3 regions of the Pseudomonas sp. RC3H12 genome follow, and region 1 is predicted to be linked to each of the others. Evidence: predicted binding sites of a transcription regulator. Region 1 holds the regulator's gene; each other region holds the start of a gene.
What was found. The regulator sigma-54, encoded in region 1, starts transcription at its own class of promoters, with help from an activator protein. The targets are predictions, from matches to a motif close to ANTGGCATNNANNTTGCTNT.
Positions count from the first base shown of each region.

Region 2: the regulator sigma-54 is predicted to act here: its motif matches at 3,019-3,038, upstream of nirB (nitrite reductase large subunit NirB).
Region 3: the regulator sigma-54 is predicted to act here: its motif matches at 3,376-3,395, upstream of flgB (flagellar basal body rod protein FlgB).

Region 1 is NZ_CP075595.1:261,397-268,820, reverse strand. It holds gene KHO27_RS01265 (KpsF/GutQ family sugar-phosphate isomerase) at 1-850, shown strand, start outside; gene KHO27_RS01260 (KdsC family phosphatase) at 851-1,375, shown strand; gene lptC (LPS export ABC transporter periplasmic protein LptC) at 1,384-1,956, shown strand; gene lptA (lipopolysaccharide transport periplasmic protein LptA) at 1,943-2,467, shown strand; gene lptB (LPS export ABC transporter ATP-binding protein) at 2,468-3,193, shown strand; gene KHO27_RS01240 (RNA polymerase factor sigma-54) at 3,368-4,864, shown strand; gene hpf (ribosome hibernation-promoting factor, HPF/YfiA family) at 4,943-5,251, shown strand; gene ptsN (PTS IIA-like nitrogen regulatory protein PtsN) at 5,264-5,728, shown strand; gene rapZ (RNase adapter RapZ) at 5,731-6,585, shown strand; gene KHO27_RS01220 (HPr family phosphocarrier protein) at 6,605-6,877, shown strand; gene KHO27_RS01215 (ZIP family metal transporter) at 7,043-7,424, opposite strand, start outside.
Region 2 is NZ_CP075595.1:420,301-427,724, forward strand. It holds gene nirD (nitrite reductase small subunit NirD) at 1-336, opposite strand, end outside; gene nirB (nitrite reductase large subunit NirB) at 336-2,888, opposite strand; gene KHO27_RS01940 (bifunctional nitrate reductase/sulfite reductase flavoprotein subunit alpha) at 3,196-7,173, opposite strand.
Region 3 is NZ_CP075595.1:3,267,320-3,274,743, forward strand. It holds gene KHO27_RS14865 (hypothetical protein) at 146-340, opposite strand; gene flgE (flagellar hook protein FlgE) at 410-1,732, opposite strand; gene flgD (flagellar hook assembly protein FlgD) at 1,763-2,461, opposite strand; gene flgC (flagellar basal body rod protein FlgC) at 2,475-2,918, opposite strand; gene flgB (flagellar basal body rod protein FlgB) at 2,921-3,328, opposite strand; gene KHO27_RS26270 (hypothetical protein) at 3,592-3,822, shown strand; gene cheR (protein-glutamate O-methyltransferase CheR) at 3,803-4,630, opposite strand; gene KHO27_RS14900 (chemotaxis protein CheV) at 4,683-5,612, opposite strand; gene flgA (flagellar basal body P-ring formation chaperone FlgA) at 5,676-6,425, shown strand; gene flgM (flagellar biosynthesis anti-sigma factor FlgM) at 6,603-6,917, shown strand; gene KHO27_RS14915 (flagella synthesis protein FlgN) at 6,965-7,424, shown strand, end outside.

The DNA of each region.
Region 1 (7,424 bases):
CAGCAAGGGACGGGTCGTGGTGGTAGGCATGGGCAAGTCGGGGCACATCGGCAACAAGATCGCCGCCACCCTGGCCAGCACCGGCACCCCGGCGTTCTTCGTGCACCCGGCCGAGGCCAGCCATGGCGACATGGGCATGATCACCCGTGACGATGTCATTCTTGCCCTGTCCAACTCCGGCAGCACCGCCGAGATCATCACCCTGCTGCCTTTGATCAAGCGCCTGGGCATCCAGATGATCAGCCTCACCGGCAAACCGGACTCGCCCCTGGCCCAGGCCGCCGAGGTCAACCTCGACGCCAGCGTCGCCCAGGAAGCCTGCCCGCTCAACCTTGCGCCGACCTCCTCCACCACCGCGGCGCTGGCGCTGGGCGACGCCCTGGCCATCGCCCTGCTGGAGGCGCGCGGTTTCACCGCCGAAGACTTCGCCTTCTCCCACCCGGGCGGCGCGCTGGGCCGTCGCCTGCTGCTGAAGGTCGAGCACGTCATGCATGCCGGCGAAGAGCTGCCTGTGGTAAAGAGCGGCACCCTGCTCAAGGACGCGCTGCTTGAAATGTCTCGCAAAGGTTTGGGCATGACCGTGGTGCTGGGTAACGACGGCAAGCTGGCCGGCGTCTTCACCGACGGTGACCTGCGCCGCAGCCTGGACCGCAACATCGACGTGCACAAGACGCTCATCGACGAAGTCATGACCGTGCACGGCAAGACCGCCCGCGCCGAGATGCTCGCCGCCGAGGCACTGAAGATCATGGAAGACCACAAGATCAGCGCGCTGGTGGTTGTCGACCAGGACGACCGCCCGACCGGCGCCCTGAACATGCACGACCTGCTGCGCGCCGGAGTGATGTAAATGAACCAGGACCTGATGCAACGCGCCAAGACTATCAAGCTGGCGGTGTTCGACGTTGACGGCGTGCTCACCGATGGTCGCCTGTACTTCCTCGAGGACGGCAGCGAGTTCAAGACCTTCAACACCCTCGACGGCCACGGCATCAAGATGCTCATGGCCTCGGGCGTGACCACCGCGATCATCAGCGGGCGCAAGACCCCCGTGGTCGAGCGCCGGGCGAAGAACCTTGGTATCCCGCACCTGTTCCAGGGCCGCGAGGACAAACTGGTGGTGCTGGACGGCCTGCTCGCCGAACTCAATCTAAGCTATGAACAGGTCGCCTACCTCGGCGACGACCTGCCCGACCTGCCGGTGATCCGCCGCGTCGGCCTGGGCATGGCGGTGCAGAATGCCGCGGCCTTCGTTCGCCAGCACGCCCACGGCGTTACCCAGGCCCGCGGCGGCGAAGGCGCCGCCCGCGAGTTCTGTGAACTGATCATGCAGGCCCAGGGCACCCTGGACGCTGCCAACGCCCATTACCTGTAAGGCTGCCCATGCTCAGCAAGAAGATCAGAAATGTCGCGCTGCTAGGCGGGATCGCTGCCGTGCTGGTTGCTGTAGGCTACTGGAACATCAGCCCGGAAAGCTTCCTCGAACAGCCCCAGGCCCAGGTCGACCAGAGCGCCATCGACTACTACGCGATCAACGCCCACAGCTTGCAGTTCCTGCCCGACGGCAAGCTGCAGTACGAAATGACCGCCGCCAAGGTCGAGCACCTCAAGGCCAGCGAGGTCACCCTGGTGACCACGCCCGACCTGCACATGTACCGTGGTACCGAATACCCCTGGCATGTGCAGAGCAAACGCGCCGAGGTCAACCCGGACGGCACCGAGGTGGAGTTGATCGACGAGGTGCGCGTGGCGCGCACCGACGAGAAGCAACGCGAAACCATCATCACCAGCACACGCATGACCGTGTTCCCGCAGAAGCAATATGCGCAGACCGAGCAAGCCGTTAGAATCGACGGCGCCGGTGGCACGACTACGGGCAAAGGAATGAAAGCGTATTTGAAAGAAGGCAGGATGGACCTGCTCTCTAACGTAAGAGGACAGTATGAGGCTCGTTAAAACCATCCCCCTTCTGCTCAGCCTGGGCGTAGCACTGGGAAGCGCGAGCGCCTTCGCCCTGCCGAACGACCGTGACCAGCCGATTCGCATCCAGGCGGACAACGCCCACCTGGACGACAAGCAGGGCGTCGCCACCTACACGGGCGACGTGATCATCACCCAGGGTTCGATGATGATCAAAGGCAACACCGTGACCATGACCCGCGCCGCCAACGGCGATATCGACGTGGTCACCTCGGTGGGCAACCTGGCCTACTTCGAGCAGCAGCAGAGCGCCGCCAAGCCCGACAAGATGAAAGGCTGGGCCGTGACCATCCAGTACCAGGCGCAGAAAGACGTGGTGATCCTCACCGACCGCGCCAAGGTCGAGAACGAAGGCAACACCACCGAAGGCGAGAAGATCGTCTACAACACCAAGACCCAGGTGGCTACCGCCGGACGCGGTGGCAACGTGACTGCACCGCGTCAGCGTATCGACATGGTCATTCAACCGAAGAAAAAGGCCGAGTAAATGGCAACCCTCAAAGCCCAGCACCTGGCCAAGAGCTACAAGGGCAGGCAAGTCGTGCGCGACGTCAGCCTGTCCATCGACAGCGGCCAGATCGTCGGCCTGCTCGGCCCCAACGGCGCCGGCAAGACCACCTGTTTCTACATGATCGTCGGCCTGGTCCAGGCCGACCAGGGCCGTGTGCTGATCGACAGCCTCGACGTTAGCCACCAGCCGATGCACGGGCGCGCCCAGGCCGGTATCGGCTACCTGCCGCAGGAAGCGTCGATCTTCCGCAAGCTGTCGGTGGCCGACAACATCATGGCCATCCTCGAGACCCGCAAGGACCTCGATCGCGAAGGGCGCCGCAAGGAGCTGGAAAGCCTGCTGCAGGAGTTCCACATCAGCCATATCCGCGACAATCTGGGCATGAGCCTGTCCGGTGGCGAACGTCGCCGGGTCGAGATCGCCCGCGCCCTGGCCACCGCACCCAAGTTCATCCTGCTGGACGAACCGTTCGCCGGGGTCGACCCGATTTCCGTCGGCGACATCAAGCAGATCATCCACCACCTCAAGAACAAGGGCATCGGCGTACTGATCACCGACCACAACGTTCGCGAGACCCTGGATATCTGCGAGACGGCCTACATCGTCAACGATGGCCAACTGATCGCCGAAGGCGATGCCGAGACCATCCTGGCCAACCAGTTGGTCAAGGAAGTTTACCTGGGGCACGAGTTCCGACTCTGACCACAGGCCTGCCCGGAGCACTGGCGAATGCGCCTGATCGGGGCTTAAGTTGTTACAGTGCTCTAGGCAAACGCTGCAATTTCAGGCATATAACTTGCTTAAAGTCGGCGCCCAAGCGCCCTACGTGTAGTGGATGGCGCATGCGCGCCGGCAACAAGGTATTAAGCCCCAGCCATGAAACCATCGCTCGTCCTAAAAATGGGCCAGCAACTGACGATGACACCTCAGTTGCAACAGGCCATCCGCCTGCTTCAGCTCTCCACCCTGGACCTCCAGCAGGAAATCCAGGAAGCGCTGGAGTCCAACCCGATGCTCGAACGTCAGGAAGACGGCGAGGACTTCGACAACAGCGACCCCATGGCGGACAACGCCGAGAACAAGCCGACCGCCGAAGCCCAGGACAACAGTTTCCAGGAAACCTCCAGCAGTACCACGGAAAACCTGGAGGACGGCGAATGGGCCGAGCGGATCCCCAACGAATTGCCGGTCGACACCGCCTGGGAAGACATCTACCAGACCAGCGCCAGCAGCCTGCCGAGCAACGATGACGACGAATGGGACTTCACCACCCGTACGTCGGTGGGCGAGAGCCTGCAAAGCCACCTGCTGTGGCAGCTCAACCTGGCGCCGATGTCCGACACCGACCGGCTGATCGCCGTCACCCTGATCGACAGCATCAACGCCCAGGGCTACCTGGAAGACACCCTCGAAGAAATCTGCGCCGGTTTCGACCCGGAGCTGGACATCGAGCTGGACGAGGTCGAGGCGGTGCTGCACCGCATCCAGCAGTTCGAGCCGGCCGGCATTGGCGCCCGCACCCTCGGCGAATGCCTGCTGCTGCAACTGCGCCAGCTGCCGGCCTCGACACCCTGGATGAGCGAGGCACAGCGCCTGGTCACCGACTTCATCGACCTGCTCGGCAGCCGCGACTACAGCCAGCTGATGCGCCGGATGAAGCTCAAGGAAGACGAACTGCGCCAGATCATCGAACTGGTACAGAGCCTCAACCCGCGCCCGGGCTCGCAGATCGAGTCCAGTGAACCCGAATACGTCGTGCCCGACGTCATCGTGCGCAAGGACAGCGAGCGCTGGCTGGTCGAGCTCAACCAGGAGGCGGTGCCGAAGCTGCGCGTCAATCCGCAGTACGCCGGCTTCGTCCGGCGCGCCGACACCAGCGCCGACAATACCTTCATGCGCAACCAGTTGCAGGAGGCGCGCTGGTTCATCAAGAGCCTGCAGAGCCGCAACGAGACGCTGATGAAAGTGGCGACGCAGATCGTCGAGCACCAGCGTGGCTTCCTCGACCATGGCGACGAGGCCATGAAGCCGCTGGTCCTGCATGACATCGCCGAGGCGGTGGGCATGCACGAATCGACCATTTCCCGGGTGACCACGCAGAAATACATGCACACCCCGCGCGGCATCTACGAACTGAAATACTTTTTCTCGAGCCACGTGAGCACCGCCGAAGGCGGCGAATGCTCGTCCACGGCAATCCGCGCGATCATCAAGAAACTGGTGGCTGCGGAAAATCAGAAAAAGCCATTGAGTGACAGCAAGATCGCTGGTTTACTGGAGGCACAAGGCATCCAGGTAGCCCGTCGCACCGTCGCCAAGTATCGCGAGTCGTTGGGGATCGCCCCTTCGAGCGAGCGCAAGCGGCTGATGTAGCCCCCGGATGTGCCACAGCGTTTCAGTGGCAGGTGCAACACCTGCCTCTTTATGCACGGGCAACAAAGGAGAAGCTGTATGCAAGTCAACATCAGTGGACAGCATGTAGAAGTCACCCAACCACTGCGCGATTACGTGCTCGAGAAGCTCGCCCGGGTGGAGGGTCATTTCGACAAGATCACCAACGTGACGGTGATCATGAAAGTCGAGAAGCTTCAGCAGAAGATCGAAGCCACGCTCCAGATTCCCGGCGGTGAGGTGGTTGCAAACGCCGAACACCAAGACATGTATGCAGCGATCGATGCCCTGGCCGACAAGCTCGACCGCCAACTGAAAAAACACAAGGAAAAACAGCAAAGCCTGCTGCAAGGCGCAGCCGCCCGCTGATCCCCCTCATCCATGATCCGACTTGAAACCATCCTGACCCCCGGCCGTTCCCTCGTGAACGTGCCGGGCGGCAGTAAGAAGCGCGCCCTGGAAAAGGTCGCCAACCTGATCGCCGAGCAAGTACCCGAGCTGGAGATGCAAGACGTCTTCGACAGCCTGTGGGCTCGCGAAAAACTGGGCTCCACCGGTTTTGGCAATGGCATCGCCATACCCCATTGCCGCCTGGCAGGTTGCAGCGCGCCTGTCAGCGCCCTGCTGCATCTGGAAGCCCCCATTGATTACGATGCCATCGATGGCGCCCCGGTCGACCTGCTGTTTGTCCTGCTGGTCCCGGAAGCCGCCACCGACGCGCACCTAGAACTGCTGCGCCAGATCGCCAGCATGCTTGATCGCAAGCAGGTCCGCGATAAACTGCGTGCCGCCGATAGCAGCGAGACCCTCTACCAGGTCGTCCTGGACGTACAAAACGAGCACTGAACATGCGCCTGATCATCGTCAGCGGTCGCTCCGGCTCCGGTAAGAGCACCGCCCTCGACGTGCTGGAAGACAACGGCTATTACTGCATCGACAACCTGCCCGCCGGGCTGTTGCCGCAGCTGGCTGAAAACGCCTTGATCAACACAGAGCTGTTGCAACCCAAGGTTGCGGTCTCGATCGATGCACGCAACCTGCCCAGCCATCTGTCACGCTTCCCTCAGTTGCTGGAAGAGGCACGCTCCCGGCATATTCAGTGCGACGTGCTGTATCTGGATGCCGACGAAGACACACTGCTCAAGCGTTTTTCGGAGACCCGCCGCCGCCATCCACTGACCAACGACAGCCGTTCGCTGGCTGAGGCAATCCGGGTGGAGAGCGAGCTGCTTGGGCCGATCGCCGACCTTGCCGACCTGAAGATCGATACCACCAACCTGAACCTGTACCAGTTGCGTGACTCGATCAAGCTGCGCCTGCTCAACCAGCCCGAGCCCGGCACTGCGTTTCTCGTCGAGTCATTCGGTTTCAAGCGTGGCATGCCGGTGGATGCCGACCTGGTGTTCGACGTGCGCTGCCTGCCCAACCCGTACTGGAAGCCGGAACTTCGCGAACATTCCGGCCTCGAACAGCCGGTGATCGACTACCTGGCCGCGCAGCCGGACGTCGAGGAGATGTTCCAGGACATTTCCAGCTACCTGCTCAAATGGCTGCCGCGCTTCGCCGCCAGCAACCGCGCCTATGTCACTATCGCCATCGGCTGTACCGGCGGCCACCACCGCTCGGTGTACATTACCGAACGGCTTGGCCAACTGCTCCAGCAATCCCTGAAAAACGTCCAGGTCCGCCACCGCGACCTCTAGCCACAGGATCCGCCCCACGATGCCCGCCCGCGAAATCACCATCATCAACAAGCTGGGCCTGCATGCGCGGGCGGCCGCCAAGTTCGTCGGCGTGGCCGGGCGCTTCCCCTGCCAGGTACGGGTCGGGCGCGCGCCGGACAAGCTGGTGGACGGCAAGAGCATCATGGCGGTAATGATGCTCGCCGCCGGCAAGGGCACTCAGGTGCACCTGCTCACCGAGGGCGAGCAGGACACCGACGCCATGGAAGCGTTGGTCGCGTTGATCGAGAACTTCTTCGACGAAGGCGAATGAGCCAGGCGAGGACGGCAAACGGATAATTGGAGCGTGGGAGCGGGCTTGCCCCGCGATGCCAGTGTCGCCGGTGCGATGCATCGCGGGGCAAGCCCGCTCTCACGCCAATACTGCGATAACTGCTTCGCCAGCAAGGCTGGCTCCGGCAGTTTCTGAGCTGCGGCGTCAGGACATCGCCGTGTCCATTACCATCATCAGACAGAACCCAACACACAACCCCAGGCTCGCCAGGCGGTGATGCCCGTTGCTGCGTGAGTCCGGAATGATCTCCTGGGTCACCACCAGCAGCATCGCCCCCGCCGCGCAGGCCAGGCCCAACGGCAGCAACAGTTCGGCAATGTTCACCAGCCAGGCACAGATCACCGCTGCCAGCGGCTCGACCAGCCCCGATGCCGCACCGATCAGAAACGCCTTGAAGCGCGGCATGCCCGCTCCTGCCAGCACCAGCGCAATCACCAGGCCCTCAGGCACATCCTGCAACGCGATGCCCATGGCCAGGCTATCGGCATCAGGCATCCCGCCACCGGCGGAAACCCCGATCGCCATG
Region 2 (7,424 bases), 160 kb from region 1:
GCCGCGCAGGCGCGCCGTCCACACCCGCAAGGCCTGTGTCGGGTCCTCCAGGCAGCGCCCGTCGCGCAGGCAGAAATGCTGCTTGTAGAGCGGCGCCGCGACTACCAGTTCGCCCTGCAGGCTGGCCACCAGCCCGCGTCCGATGATATTGGCGCCGGAGTGCGGATCGCGGTTTTCCAGCGCGTAGACCTGTCGATCCCGCTCCGGCAGGTAGAACAACGCGACTTGCTCGCCTTCATGCCACACTACCACCCCGGAGTCGGCGACCAGGTCGCTGGCCTGGCACACCGCCTGCCAGCGGGTTTCACTTGCTACAGCCGTGTTGGACAGGTTCATCACATTGTCTCCTCATGGGTGGGAATCAACTGCAGGGGCGCCGCCGGCCGGCGTTGGCCACGCTCGCGCACGAAGTGCACATCGGGATCGGCGCGATGGTCATTGACGAAGGTGCGGAAGCGCTTGAGCTTTTCCGGATCGCCCAAGGCGTTGGCCCATTCGCATTCGTAACGGTCGACCACCTGCTGCATCTGCGTCTCGAGTTCGCGGGCCAGGCCCAGGCTGTCGTCGATTACCACCTGTTTGAGGTAGTCAAGCCCGCCCTCGAGGCCCTCGCGCCACACCGAGGTGCGCTGCAGTTTGTCGGCGGTGCGGATGTAGAACATCAGCACGCGGTCGATCAGGCGCACCAAGGTCTCGTCGTCCAGGTCGGTGGCGAACAGTTCGGCGTGGCGTGGGCGCATGCCGCCATTGCCGCACACGTAGAGATTCCAGCCCTTGTCGGTGGCGATCACGCCAATGTCCTTGCTTTGCGCCTCGGCGCATTCGCGGGTGCAGCCAGACACCGCGAACTTGAGCTTGTGCGGCGCGCGCAGGCCCTTGTAGCGGTCCTCCAGGCGCAAGGCCATGGCCACGCTGTCCTGCACGCCATAGCGGCACCAGGTGCTCCCGACGCAGGACTTCACCGTGCGCGTCGACTTGCCGTAGGCGTGCCCGGTCTCGAAGCCGGCGGCGATCAGCTCGCCCCAGATCAGCGGCAGCTCGTGCAACTGGGCACCGAACAGGTCGATGCGCTGGCCGCCGGTGATCTTGGTATAGAGGTCGTACTTCTTTGCCACCTGGCCGATCACGATGAGTTTTTCCGGGGTGATCTCGCCGCCGGGAATGCGCGGCACCACCGAGTAGGTGCCGTTCTTCTGCATGTTGGCCATGAACGTGTCATTGGTGTCCTGCAGCGGCACCAGCGCCGGGTCCATGATCGGCTGGTTCCAGCAAGAGGCGAGGATGTTGCCCACCGCCGGCTTGCAGATGGCGCACCCCACGTGGCCTTTGCCATGGCGTTCGAGCAGCTCGTTGAAGGTGCGGATGCCTTCAACCCGCACCAGCCCGTAGAGCTCCTGGCGGGTGTAGGCGAAGTGTTCGCACAGGCTCTTGTCGACGGTCACGCCGCGGGCGCTCAGTTCGTGCTCGAACACGTGCTTGAGCAGCGCCGCGCAACCGCCGCAACCGCTGGCGGCCTTGGTGCATGCCTTGACGGCGGCGAGGTCGCCGCAGCCACTGTCGATGGCGGCGCACACCGCGCCCTTGCTGACGTTGTGGCACGAGCAGATGGTCGCGCTGTCGGGCAAGGCATCGGCGCCCAGCGCCGGCGCGCCGCAGCCCTGGGGCAGAATCAGCGCGGCCGGGTCGGCCGGTAGCTTGATGCCGTTCTGGGCGTATTGCAGCAGGGTGTCGTAGTAGCTGTTGTCGCCGACCAGCACCGCGCCAAGCACACGCTTGCCGCTGGCATCGACCACCAGGCGCCGGTAGGAGGCCGTGGCTTCGTCGATGAAGCGATAGCTGCGCGCCCCCGGCGTGACGCCCTGGGCATCGCCGATGGAGCCAACATCCACACCCAGCAGCTTGAGCTTGGTCGACATGTCGGCGCCGCTGAACTCGCTTGCCGACTCGCCCATCAACAGGGCTGCCAGGTTACGTGCCATGGCGTATCCCGGGGCGACCAGGCCGAACGCGCTGCCGTTCCACGAAGCGCATTCGCCGATGGCGAAGATGCGCGGGTCGCTGGAGCGGCACTGACCGTCGATCACCACGCCGCCGCGGGGGGCGATTGTAAGGCCGCAGGTTCGGCCCAGGGCATCCTGCGGGCGGATGCCGGCGGAGAACACGATCAGGTCGGTTTCCAGGTGTTCGCCGCCTTCGAAATTCATGCGGTAGCGGTAGTGTTCGCCTGTGCTGATCGACTGGGTGGCGCGGGCCAGGTGCACGCCTACGCCCAGCGCCTCGATGCGCGCCTTGAGCGCCGCGCCGCCCTCGCTATCCAACTGGACTGGCATCAGCCGCGGCGCGAACTCCACCACATGCGCTTGCAGGCCTAGCGACTTGAGGGCGTTGGCGGCCTCGAGGCCGAGCAGGCCGCCGCCGACCACCACGCCGCGGCGGGCGCTGCCGGCGGCGGCGCGGATCGCATCGAGGTCTTCGAGCGTGCGATAGACCAGGCGCGCATTGCCGCTGGACCCTTCGATGGGCGGCACGAACGGATAGGAGCCGGTGGCCAGGATCAACTGTTCGTAGCCGAGGCGGCCTTCGGCGGTGATCACTTCCTGGCGTTCGCGATCGATGTCCAGTACCGCCTCGCCCAGGTGCAGGTGCACGCCGTTGCTCGCATAGTAGTCGCGATCGCACAGGGCCAGGGTTTCGGCGCAACTGCCGGTGAAGTATTCCGAGAGGTGCACCCGGTCGTAGGCGCGCTGACGCTCCTCGGCGAACACGTGCAGTTCGAAGCGCGCCAAGGCGCCGCGCTCGATCAGTTGCTCGACGCAGTGATGGCCGACCATGCCATTGCCGACGATGACCAGTCGCGCTCGTTGTGCTTCGTTCGCTGTTGCCTGCATAGCCGATCCTCGATCACGGAAAAACGAAAAAGGCGCCTGGAGCCGAAGCTCCAGGCGCCTTTGCCTGTACTCATCAGTGTGAGGCCCCTGTCGACCGCCGTTGGTCGTTGGGGCTGTTGTACTTCGTTGAAAAGCAGGGAGTGTGCCAAGCGGCCACTCATCGGTAGCCTTCACGGGACTCACCGCCGGAAAGCCGGCTCCCACAGGGCTGCGGGCCCGTTTGCGGCGTACCCTTGTGGGAGCCGGCTTGCCGGCGATGAGGCCGTTACGGGCACAACGAAGGTGCAAGCCTCACCAGCCTGGTGCATCAATACACATCCCGTCGGTAGCGCTTGTCCCGCGCCAACCCCTCGACGAACGCCGCTGCCGCGCCCTCGTCCAGGCCGCCGTGCCGCGCCACGAGCTGACGCAAAGCCGCGTCCACATCCCGGGCCATGTGCCGGGCATCGCCACAGACATACACATGCGCGCCGTCCTGCAACCAGCGCCACAGCTCGGCGCCATGCTCCAGCAGGCGGTGCTGCACATAGACCTTTTGCGGCTGGTCACGCGAGAACGCGGTGCTCAGACGCACATGCCCGCTGGCCTCCCAGGCCTGCAATTGTTCGCGGTAATAGAAGTCGCAGGCGGCATGCTGCTCACCGAAGAACAGCCAGTTGCGCCCCTTGGCCCCACGTACCTCGCGCTCTTCAAGGAAGGCGCGGAAGGGGGCGATACCGGTACCAGGGCCGATCATCACGATGGGCACACCGTCGTCCTCGGGCAGGCGGAAGTGTTTCGATGGCTGGGCAAATATCCCGACCTCCAGCGCCGCTGCCCGGTCCGCGAGGAAGCTCGAACAGACGCCCTTGCGCTCGCCATGGCGCACGATGGACACGGTCAGGTGCACCTGGCCGGGATGAGCCTGGGGGCTGGAGCTGATCGAGTACAGGCGCGGCTGCAAGGGTTTGAGCAGCGACAACCAGTTGCCCAGCGGCAAGGCCTGGGGGTGTTCGCGCAGCACGTCGGCCAGCTGGCGGCCCCACAGCCATTCCTTGAGTTCGTCCTTGCATTCTGGCAGCAGCAGGCGCTGCAGGTCGGGAGCGTGCTGGCTGAAGGTTTCGAGCTGCTGGCGGCTGACCTGGGTGATGTCCACGTGCCGCTCCAGCGCGGTTCGCAGGGGCATTGGGGCATGGCCCTCGAGTTCGATCTCGGTTTGGCCTTCCAGCTGCATCAGCATGAGCAGCTCGTCGACCAGCTCCGGGCAATTGCGCGGCCATACGCCCAGGGCATCGCCGGGTTGATAGCGCAGGTCGCTACCGGACAGGTCGAAGACCAGTTGGCGAGTCTCCTTGGTTGAACCCGGGCCGTTGAGCAGGCGGTTTTCCCGCAAGGTGGCAGGCCAGGGCTGCTGTTTGCCGCGGACGGTGACTGGCGCGGCGGCGGTGGCCGCCGGGGCACCGCCAAGTTCGGACAACAGGGCATCGAGCCAAGCGCCGAAGGCCGCCTCGCAATCCGGCTCGCAGTCGACCCGGTCCAGCAGGCGCCGGGCGCCCAGGTCGGCCAGGCGTTGGTCGAGCTTGCGGCCGAAGCCGCAGAACTGGTCGTAGCTTGAATCGCCCAGGGCCAGCACGGCGTAAGGGAGGGTGGCGCAACTGGCGCCTTCGTCGTCCTGCAGCGCCCGCCAGAACGCGGTGCCGCTGTCCGGCGCATCACCGTCGCCGAAGGTGCTGGCGATCAGCAGCAGGCTGGCGGCACCTCGCAGTTGGGATGGGCGCACCGCCTCCATGCAACTGAGCGCGACCACCAGCCCCGCGTCGCGCAGGCGTTGGGCGCAGCGTTCGGCTAGGTGCTCGCCATTGCCGGTCTGCGAGGCCCACAGCACGTGGTGACGAGGGCTTTCCAGCGCTGCTTGCGGCGCTGGCGCGGGCCGGGCGAACAGGCCGGCCAGCAGGCCGTTGACGAACAGGCGTCGCTCCGGCGCCAGGGGCGCATCGGGCGGCAGGCAAGGCACGTTTTCGGTGCGGGCCTGGCTCAGGCCGAGCAGGAAACCTTGCAGGTAATGGCGCTCTTCCTCGGCCAGGATCGGAGCCGGCAACGTCTCTAGGCCGAGCAGGCGGGACAGGGTGGCGGTGGGCATGGCGACGGGGTCCGGGGGAAGCGTCAGTTCAAGGGTGTCGATGCGCTCGCCGGCGACCCGTTCCAGGGCCACGGCACAGTGCTTGAGGGCCGGCTGCAGCGAAGTCGGGTCCACCGCGTCGCAGGTCACCGCATTGATTGCCAGTTGCTCGCCGTACAGATCGTTCCAGTGAAATGGGGCGAAACAGTTGCCTGACAGCACCCGCTCGCTGAGTCGCGCCGGCAGCACGGCCTGGCCGCGGCGCGAGCGGATCGCCACCTGGTCCTTGTCCGCGATACCCAGGCGCCGGGCGTCGTCGGGGTGGATCTCGACAAAGGGGCCGGGCTCCAGCTTGTTGAGGCTGGGTACCTGGCCAGTCTTGGTCAGCGTGTGCCACTGGTGCTGCACGCGGCCGGTGTTGAGCACGAAGGGGAAGGCATCGTCGGGCAGCTCCGCCGGCGGCAGCCAGGGGCGGGCGAAGAATCGGGCCTTGCCGGTGGGCGTCGGAAACACCGGCGTCTGTGGGGCGTCTGGCGCGACATAGCGCAGCGGGCTGCGAGTGTCCTTGCGCCCCGCCGCGCTTGGCCACTGCCGCGGGCCCTGGCGCAGGTCGGTATAGTCGATGCCGCGCAGGTCGTAGCCGGTGTGCGGGTTGTGGAAGCGGCGGATCTCATCGAACACCGCTTCGGCGTCGGGGTAGTCGAAGGCGTGCGCATAACCCAGGGCACAGGCGATGCGCGCGATCAGGCGCCAGTCCTCGAGGCTTTCGCCGGGCGCCTCGACGGCGCGGGGCATCAAGGTCAGGTTGCGCTCGCTGTTGATCATCACCCCTTCGCCCTCGGCCCACAATGACGCCGGCAGCAGGATGTCGGCGTAGCGGTTGGTCTCGGTGTCGAGGAAGGCGTCCTGGCTGATCACCAGCTGTGCCTGGCGCAGGCCGTCGATCACCTGCTGGCGGTTGGCGACGCTGGCCACCGGGTTGCTGCAGATGATCCAGCAGGCTTTCACCTCGCCATGCTTGAGCTGCTCGAACAGTGCCACGGTGCCTTCGCCCCCTTCACTGCGCAGGGTGCCGGGGGGCAGTTGCCATTGCGCTTCGACGAAGGCGCGGTCGGCCGCCACCTGCGCCGAACGCTGGCCCGGCAGGCCCGGCCCCATGTAACCCATCTCGCGGCCGCCCATGGCATTGGGTTGGCCGGTCAGCGAGAACGGCCCGCTGCCGGGGCGGCAGATGGCGCCGGTGGCCAGGTGCAGGTTGCACAGGGCATTGCTGTGCCAGGTGCCGTGGATGCTCTGGTTCAGGCCCATGGTCCAGCAGCTCATCCATTCGCCCGCCTCGCCGATCAGGCGGGCGGCTTCGCGGATATCGGCCTCGGCCAGCCCGGTGATGGCCGCGACGCGTGCGGGGGTGTAGTCCTCGAGAAACGCCGGCAGTGCCTCCCAGCCTTCGGTGTGGCGGGCGATGAAATCCGCGTCGGTATGGCCATTGGCGTGCAGCAGGTGCAGCAGGCCATTGAGCAGGGCCAGGTCGGTACCCGGGCGCAGTTGCAGGAACAGGTCGGCCTTGTCGGCAGTGGCGCTGCGCCGAGGGTCGACGACGATCAGCCTGGCGCCGGCCTTGAGCCGGTCGAGCAAGCGCAGGAACAGGATCGGGTGGCAGTCGGCCATGTTCGCGCCGATCACCAGGAACACCTCGGCGCGCTCGAAATCCTGGTAGCTGCCGGGTGGGCCGTCGGCGCCCAGCGATTGCTTGTAGCCGCTGCCGGCACTGGCCATGCACAGGCGTGAGTTGGACTCGATATGGCGGGTGCGGATGAAACCCTTGGCCAGCTTGTTGGCCAGGTACTGGGCCTCCAGCGACATCTGCCCGGAGACATAGAGGGCCACGGCGTCGGCGCCATGGGTATCGATGATCGTGCGCAGGCGCCTGGCCGTCTCGGCGATGGCGGTGTCCAGCGGGCGACGGGCTGGTTGCTGGCTGCGCTGGTCACGGATGAACGCGTGGGCCATGCGTCCGGCCTCCAGTGGCACATGGGCCGTCAGCCCCTTGGTGCACAGGCGCCCGAAGTTGCTGGGGTGCTGCTTGTCGCCGCTGACCTTGACGATCTTGCCTTCGCTCACGTGCATGACGATGCCGCATCCGACCCCGCAATACGGGCAAACACTGCGCACTTCACTGCCGCTCATCACCATCTCCTGCTGACGAAACGACAAAGGCGCCGGCTGCCCGGCCTGCAAGTGGCAAGCGGGGCAACACGGCGCCTTCGTCGTGGAGGGAGGACCATCGGCGTTGATGGCCTCGATGCCTTGCCGGCAGCAAATCCCGGGCCATATCACGGCGGGGCGCGTCTCTGCGGTGTGAGTGGGCTCGCCCGGCGAGGGGCGCGCACCGATATGGGGAGCGCTGCACCAGCGGATGGCGCCGGCCGACTTATGGA
Region 3 (7,424 bases), 2.8 Mb from region 1:
CGAACCTTGCCGCGCTGTCGTTGGCAAGGGCAAAGCAATTATCGAACCAACATTACAAAGCCCCGTAACACGGGGCTTTCAGGGCATCCTATGGCGGTTGGCGTCAGTTTATCGGCGAATACTTGCCGCAGGCGGCAAACCCACGTCAGTCGTCACGACAGGCGCCGTTACGGTAGGGACCGGAATGACGCCTCCAGCCCTCGCCCGGATCGTTAGCCGAGCACATGTAGCGCCCGGTCGCCAGGCTTTGCCACTGATACCAGGGCGCCGGCGCGGCCCCCAGCGACAGCGCCACCAGCAACGTACCGGCCACGACCACGAACACCGACAACTTCTTCATGACTTCACTCTCCGCACTGCCAGATGTGAAAAAGCCCCTGCGGGCAGGGGCTTTTTCACGCCACGATCATCAGGTCATCTGGATGATGGTCTGCATGATGGTGCTTTCGGTGGAAATGGTCTTGGCGTTGGCCTGGTAGTTGCTCTGCGCCTTGATCAGGTTGACCAGCTCACCGGTCAGGTCGACGTTGGAGTCTTCCAGGGAGCTGCCGGCGATACGGCCCAGGGTGCCGGTGTCCGGCCCGCCGATGATCGGCACGCCCGAAGCGTAGGACTCTTTCCAGGCAGTGGCGCCGACCGGAGTCAGGCCCTGCAGGTTGGCGAAGTTGGCGATCACCACCTGGCCGATGACCTTGTTCTGGCCATTGGTGAAGTTGGCGAACATGTTGCCGCTCTGGTCCACGGTCAGGCCGGCCAGCTCACCGGTGGCATAACCGTCCTGGTCCTTGGCGGTGGTGGCCGAGGCCGCGTTGAACTGAGTGGTGGCCAGCATGTCCAGGGTCACACCACCGGTACGCGCGGTGGCGCCATTGCCGACCCAGGCACCTGCGGCGTTCTTCTCGGCCGGCACCCAGCCGGTCAGCTGGAAGGTCTTGTCGGCGGCGATGGTTAGGCCACCGGTGACCGCACCGGCCGTCATGGCCGCAGTATCGAGCTTGCCACCCGAGGTGAACGGCAGCTTGTTGACCAGCGGCGTGGGCAGGGTCGGGTCGGCGGGGTTGCGACCATCGATAGTGGTGTGCATGGTCCAGGAGTTGGTGCCGGTATCCTTGACGAAGTACTGGTTCATCTGGTGCTCGTTACCCTGGCTGTCGTAGACCGGGGTATTGAAGGTGTAGTTGTAGCTTTTGACATTGGTCGGGTCGAATGGCGTAACCGAAGGCGCGGCGTCGCTGGAGTTCAGGTTGACGGTTTCGGAAATGCGGCCGGTCGGTTTCGGCGACAGGTTCGAGGTGTCAATCTTCAGGTTGGTCAGCGAGCCCTGGATGACCTTGCCGTTCTCATCCACCGGGTAGCCTTGCAGGTTGGCGCCATTGGCATTGACCACATAGCCTTCCTTGTCGCTGTAGAAGGCACCGGAGCGGGTGTAGATACGCGAACCGTTGTCGTTCAGGGCGAAGAAGCCGTTGCCATCGATGGCCATGTCCAGCGCCTGACCGGTGCCGTTGATGTTGCCCGGGTTGAACATCTGCGAGACCGCCATGGTCTTCACGCCGCTGCCCACCTGGGTCTTGCCGCCGGCGGTGCCGCGGATGGACTGCGAATACTGGTCGCCGAACTCGGCGCGCGACGCCTTGAAACCCTTGGTGGCAACGTTGGCAATGTTGTTGCCGGTAACGTTCAGTGCCTTGTTCGCCGCATAGAGACCGCTAAGGCCGATATTGAAAGACATGTACTCGCTCCTTGTGCCGATTCTGCGGCGTTAAATTCCGATGGTGGTGACTTTGGAGATGCCGACTTTGCCGATGCCAGCCAGGTCGAGCATCATCTCGCTGCCGTTCTGGAAGCTGACACTGTTGACCTTGGCTGGCAGCAGCGTGGCCAGCGTCTTGGCCTTGCCGTCGACCTTGGTCTCGGCACTGAAGGTGTAGGTACCCGGATCGACCTTCTCACCCTTGTCATTGGTGCCATCCCAGATGAAGTCGGCGGTGCCGGCCTTCTGCGCCCCAAGCTCGATGGTTTTGACCACCTTGCCGTCCTTGTCCTTGATGGTGACCTCGCCTTCGGTAATGTTCGACGGCACCACGACCTGACCATTGAAGCTCTTGGTGGTATCGACCACCGCCTTGTCGCTCGCCACGATCACCGAACGGCCGACCAGCGAGGTGGCCTGCAATGCCTGGGACGAACCGATGCCAGTGAGGATGCCGTCGACCGACTCCTTCAACGACTGGATGCCTTCGAGGCTGCTGAACTGCGCCAGCTGCGCGACGAACTCGCCGTTGTCCTGAGGATCGAGCGGGTTCTGGTTCTTCATCTGCGTCACCAGCAACTGCAGGAACGCATCTTTACCCAACGCGCTACCGGCCTGCCCGGTATTGGCGTTGTTCTTGTTGGCAGGTCTTTGCAGCGACTCTAGAAAGCTACTGCCGACCTTGGTATCAGTATTGGTGGTAGTCATTTCGGCTCCCTGCTTACTGACCCAGGGTCAGCACTTTCTGCATCATGTTCTTGGCGGTGTTCATCAGCTCGGCGTTGGTCTGGAACGCACGGCTGGCGGAGATCATGTCAGCCATCTCCTCGACCACGTTGACGTTCGGGTAGTAGACATAGCCGTCCTTGTTCGCCGCCGGGTGGTTCGGCTCGTAGCGGGCCTCGAGGTTGCTCTGATCCTCGATGATGCCCTTGACCTGCACGCCCTGCCCCGCCTCGCCCTGGTCTTCGAACAGCGACTGGCCGGCGCCGCCTTGGGCCTGCTGGAAGGTGGTGGCGAACACCGGATGACGGGCACGGTAGGTCTGGTCGATGCTCGAAGACACCGTCTCGGCGTTGGCGATGTTCGAGGCAACGGTGTTCAGGCGCGTGTTCTGCGCACTCATGCCGCTACCGGCGATGTTGAAGACACTGGCAAGGGACATGGTCACTCTCCACGCAGGGCCGATACCAGCCCTTTGAATTTACTGTTGAGCAGGGTGAAGCTGGCCTGGAAGCCAACGGCGTTTTCCGTGTAGTTCGATTGCTCGATCTGCGCATCGACGGTGTTCTGGTCGATCGATGGCTGCATCGGGGTGCGGTACTTCAGGGTGTCATCCATCATCGCCAGGCCTTCGGCCTCGATATGGCGATTATTGGTGCGGTCCAGGGCAATGCGGCCGTTCTGCTGCTTGTCGGACTCGGCGGCGAGCACGGACGAGAAGTCCATGTCGCGCGCCTTGTAGTTGGGCGTATCGGCGTTGGCGATGTTGTTGGCCAGCACCTCGGCGCGCTGGGCGCGGAAGCCCAGTGCCTTTTCGTGGATGCCGAGCGCCTTGTCGAAGCTGATGCTCATATCGGGGAAACCTTCAGAGGTTGACCAGAGTTTCGTTGGCTTAGGCTTTAGCAAGGGCTGTGCCAACCACTGCAACCCCTGGAAACAGTGGAGATGCCGGGCATCCGGCAGATGGCTATGCCAGAAAAGCGGCAAAGTGCTTCCGCTTGACGCGCAGCGAGCGGCAATTGCCAGGCGGCAAAAGCGGCAAAACAAAAAATTGACGTCAAAGCCATGTATCTATTAGCCATCACTCCGGTAGCATTCGCACCCCGCGCAAACCTATGGCTTCAACGACGAAGCGCGAGATCGCCGGCACCCGCGCCAAGTCGGACTACGATAGCAACCTGCTGAGGCTGAACCTGATTGGCGGCTACGGCTGGCAGGTCAATCCGCGCCTACGGGTCGAACCCCGCCTTGCCGCGCGCAGCAGGCAGCGCTTTTCGCACCATCAAAAAGGCCGGTATCTCGCGATACCGGCCTTTTTGATGAGCCTCACTTGGCCTGGTAGATGATGCCCGGGCTGCACTGAACCATCTGGTAATGGTCGGGCAGCCCGTTGAGCGCCTCGGACGCCCCAAGGAACAGGTACCCCCCAGGCTTGAGCGTGCCGTGAATACGCATGAGGATGTCCTTCTTGACCTGGGCCGAGAAGTAGATCAGCACGTTGCGGCAGAACACGATGTCGAACTTGCCCAGCGGCGCATAGCTGTCGAGCAGGTTGTAGGAGCGGAACTCGACGCGGCTGCGGATCGGCGCCTTAATTGCCCAGCGCCCCGGCCCCTTGGTGTCGAAGTAGCGCTGAAGGCGCTCCTGCGACAGGCCACGGGCGATGGCCAGGCTGTCGTACTCACCGGTCTTGCAGTTGGTGAGCATGGCGCCGGACAGGTCGGTGGCGACGATCTGCGCGCCCATCTTCAACTGGCCAAGGTTGGTCCGCTCGAACTCGTCGATGGCCATCGACAGCGAGTACGGCTCCTGCCCGGAGGAACAGGCCGCCGACCAGATGCGCAGGCGCTGGCCCGGGTTGTTCTTGATGAACTCCGGGATGACCTTGCTCTTGAGCACCTCGAACGGGTAGGTATCGCGAAACCACAGCGTCTCGTTGGTGGTCATGGCATCGACCACCTGCTCGCGCAGACCACTGCGCGGCTGGGTCTGGATGCGTTGCACCAGCTCGCCCAGCGACTTGATGCCCTGTTGCTCCATCAGCTTGTTGAGACGGCTGGAGACCAGGTACTGCTTATTCTCGCCCAGCAGGATGCCACAGGCTTTCTCCAGGAAGACCCGGAACTGTTCGAAATCCAAATTACCCGTAGACAATGCTGCCGCCTCTTTATAAATCGCTAGCGCCAGGGACAAACCCCGGCCGTTTTCAATGGCTCGCCTTGATCCGATCGACCACGCGCTGGGCGAGGTCATCCGGCTTGAACTTGGCCAGGAAGTCATCGGCGCCGACCTTCTTGACCATCGCCTGGTTGAATACCCCGGACAACGAAGTATGCAGGCAGATGTGCAACTTTTGCATGCGCGGATCGCTGCGAATCTCCGCCGTGAGGGTATAGCCGTCCATTTCCGGCATTTCAATATCCGAGATCATCATGAGGAACTCGTCCTCTGGCCGCTTGCCCTCGTCGACCAGCTTGCGCAGGTAATCCAGGGCCTGACGACCATCATTGAGCGCCACCACCTCGACCCCCACGGTCTGCAGGCAACGGCTTACCTGCTTGCGCGCCACCGACGAGTCATCGACGGTCAGCACTCGCAGCATCACCGCCTTGTCCTGCACCTCGGCATCGATCACACCATCCGACACAGACTCGGACGATGGCGCCACCTCGGCCAGGACCTTCTCCACATCGATGATCTCGACCATACGATTGTCGACCCGAGTCACGGCGGTCAGGTAATGATCTCGCCCGGTGCCCTTGGGTGGCGGATGGATCTCTTCCCAGTTCATGTTGACGATGCGTTCGACCGAGTGCACCAGAAAACCCTGGGTCTTGGTGTTGTACTCGGTGATGATCACGAAACTGTTGCGCGTCTCTTCCTTCAACTGCGGAAGGCCCGTGGCCATCGACAGGTCCAGGATCGGGATGGTCGCCCCCCGAATGTTGGCCACGCCGCGCACCACCGGATGAGACCTGGGCAGCAAGGTCAGGTCCGGGCACTGCAGTACCTCGCGCACCTTGAACACATTGATGCCGTAGAGCTGATCGCCATTGAGGCGAAACAACAACAACTCCAGGCGGTTCTGCCCCACCAGTTGCGTGCGCTGGTTGACCGAATCCATCACTCCAGCCATGCCGGACTCCTTCAACGATTGCCTGTGTACCAAATCGGCACGGGCTTTGCTTTTTTGAACGCCATGTACACGAAAACGACAAATTTCCGACGACTGACGCGCCTGTTGACCGGCTCACTGGCCGCCCTGTGCCTGCTGGCACCCGGCATACGTACGCTGGCGGACTCTTTTACCTTGCCTGAACAGCTTATCGGTGTCACTCAAGGGTTTCTTGAATTCACCGTAGAGGATTATCTGGCGACCACCCAGACGCCGGGGCGCTACGAGATCCAGGTCAACACCCTGGACCCGCGCCTGCGCATGCCGCTGTGCAGCCAGCAACTGGATGCCTCACTGGAAAGTTCGACGCCCCTGGGACGGGTCACGGTACGGGTGCGTTGCGATGGCGCGGCGCCCTGGACCGTGTTCGTCCCGGCCCAGGTGCGCCTGCTGCGCGACGTGGTGGTCATGACCCGTCCGCTCAAGCGCGAAAGCGTGGTCGGCGAAGGCGATGTGGCCATGCGCGAGCGCGATGTGGGCACGCTGGGGCCCGGCTACCTGACCCAACTGGACCAGGCACTGGGCATGAAGCTGCTGCGCCCCACGGTGCTCGACCAGGTGTTGACGCAACAGCATCTGGAGCAGGCCGAAGTGGTGCGCAAGGGCGACCACGTGGTGATCATCGCCCGCAGCGGCAGCCTCAGCGTGCGCATGCCGGGCGAGGCATTGGACAAGGGCGGCCTACAGACGCAGATCCGCGTGCGCAACCTGAACTCCAAGCGCGTGGTCAAGGCTCGGGTTACCGGGCCCGGCCAGGTCGAGGTGGCCATGTAGCAACACCCCGCGTCGGCATACTGACAGAACGCTGGCGATGTGGAACCGCGCCCCCTAAACTGTGTCACACATCGGGTTGCGCACGCGTGTCGAAAGGCGGTGATGCATTCACGCCTAAAGTTTTGCTCGGGTAGGCCGAAAGCAAGGCATGCGTCCTAATTCCCAGGGGTTTTGAACATGGTCATCGACTTTAGTCGTCTAAACAATTCTCCGTCCGTCACGGGCGGCGTTCGCGGCAATGCCGCACCGGGCACCGCCGATAAAGCCGGCGCGGCCAGTGAAGCGCCAAAGCAGGCCAATGCCAGCGGAGAAGCCGTACACCTGAGCCCAGAGGCCCAGCAATTGCAGAAGATCAGCGACAAGCTGCGCGACCAGCCAACCGTCAACAGCGCCCGCGTGGCCGAGTTGAAGCAAGCGATCGCAGATGGCAGCTACAAGGTCGATGCCGACCGTGTCGCCAGCAAACTGCTTGATTTCGAAGCCCAGCGCTGACCTTCAGGCGCGCTGACTTCAAGGACGCAACCCGCCAAGAGTTAGCCATGCACGACATCACCCTGCTGCAACTGATCGAAAACGACATCGCGCCAACGCAGGAACTGCTCGAACTCCTGCAAAACGAAGCGATAGCCCTGCACGGCCGGGATATGCTGGCCCTGGAGCACATCCTGGCCCGTAAACAGTCGTTGATCATCTTGCTCGAGCAGCAGGGCAAGCGCCGCAGCCAGCTGCTGCTGGAGCTAGGCCTGAGCGCCGATCGCGCAGGTGCGCAGGCGCTGGCCGCGCAGTCGAGCAATGGCGAGGCCATCATGAGCCGGCTCGATGCCCTGGGCGAGCTGATGGATGCCTGCCAGCAGGTCAACGAGACCAACGGCCGGATCATCCAGGTACAGCAGCAGACCACGGCCAACCAGATCAGAATCCTTCAGGGTGGCGATTCTCCGTCGCTCTACGACAGCCGTGGCGGTACCTCGCCAATGGCCAAGCCCCGCGCACTCAGCC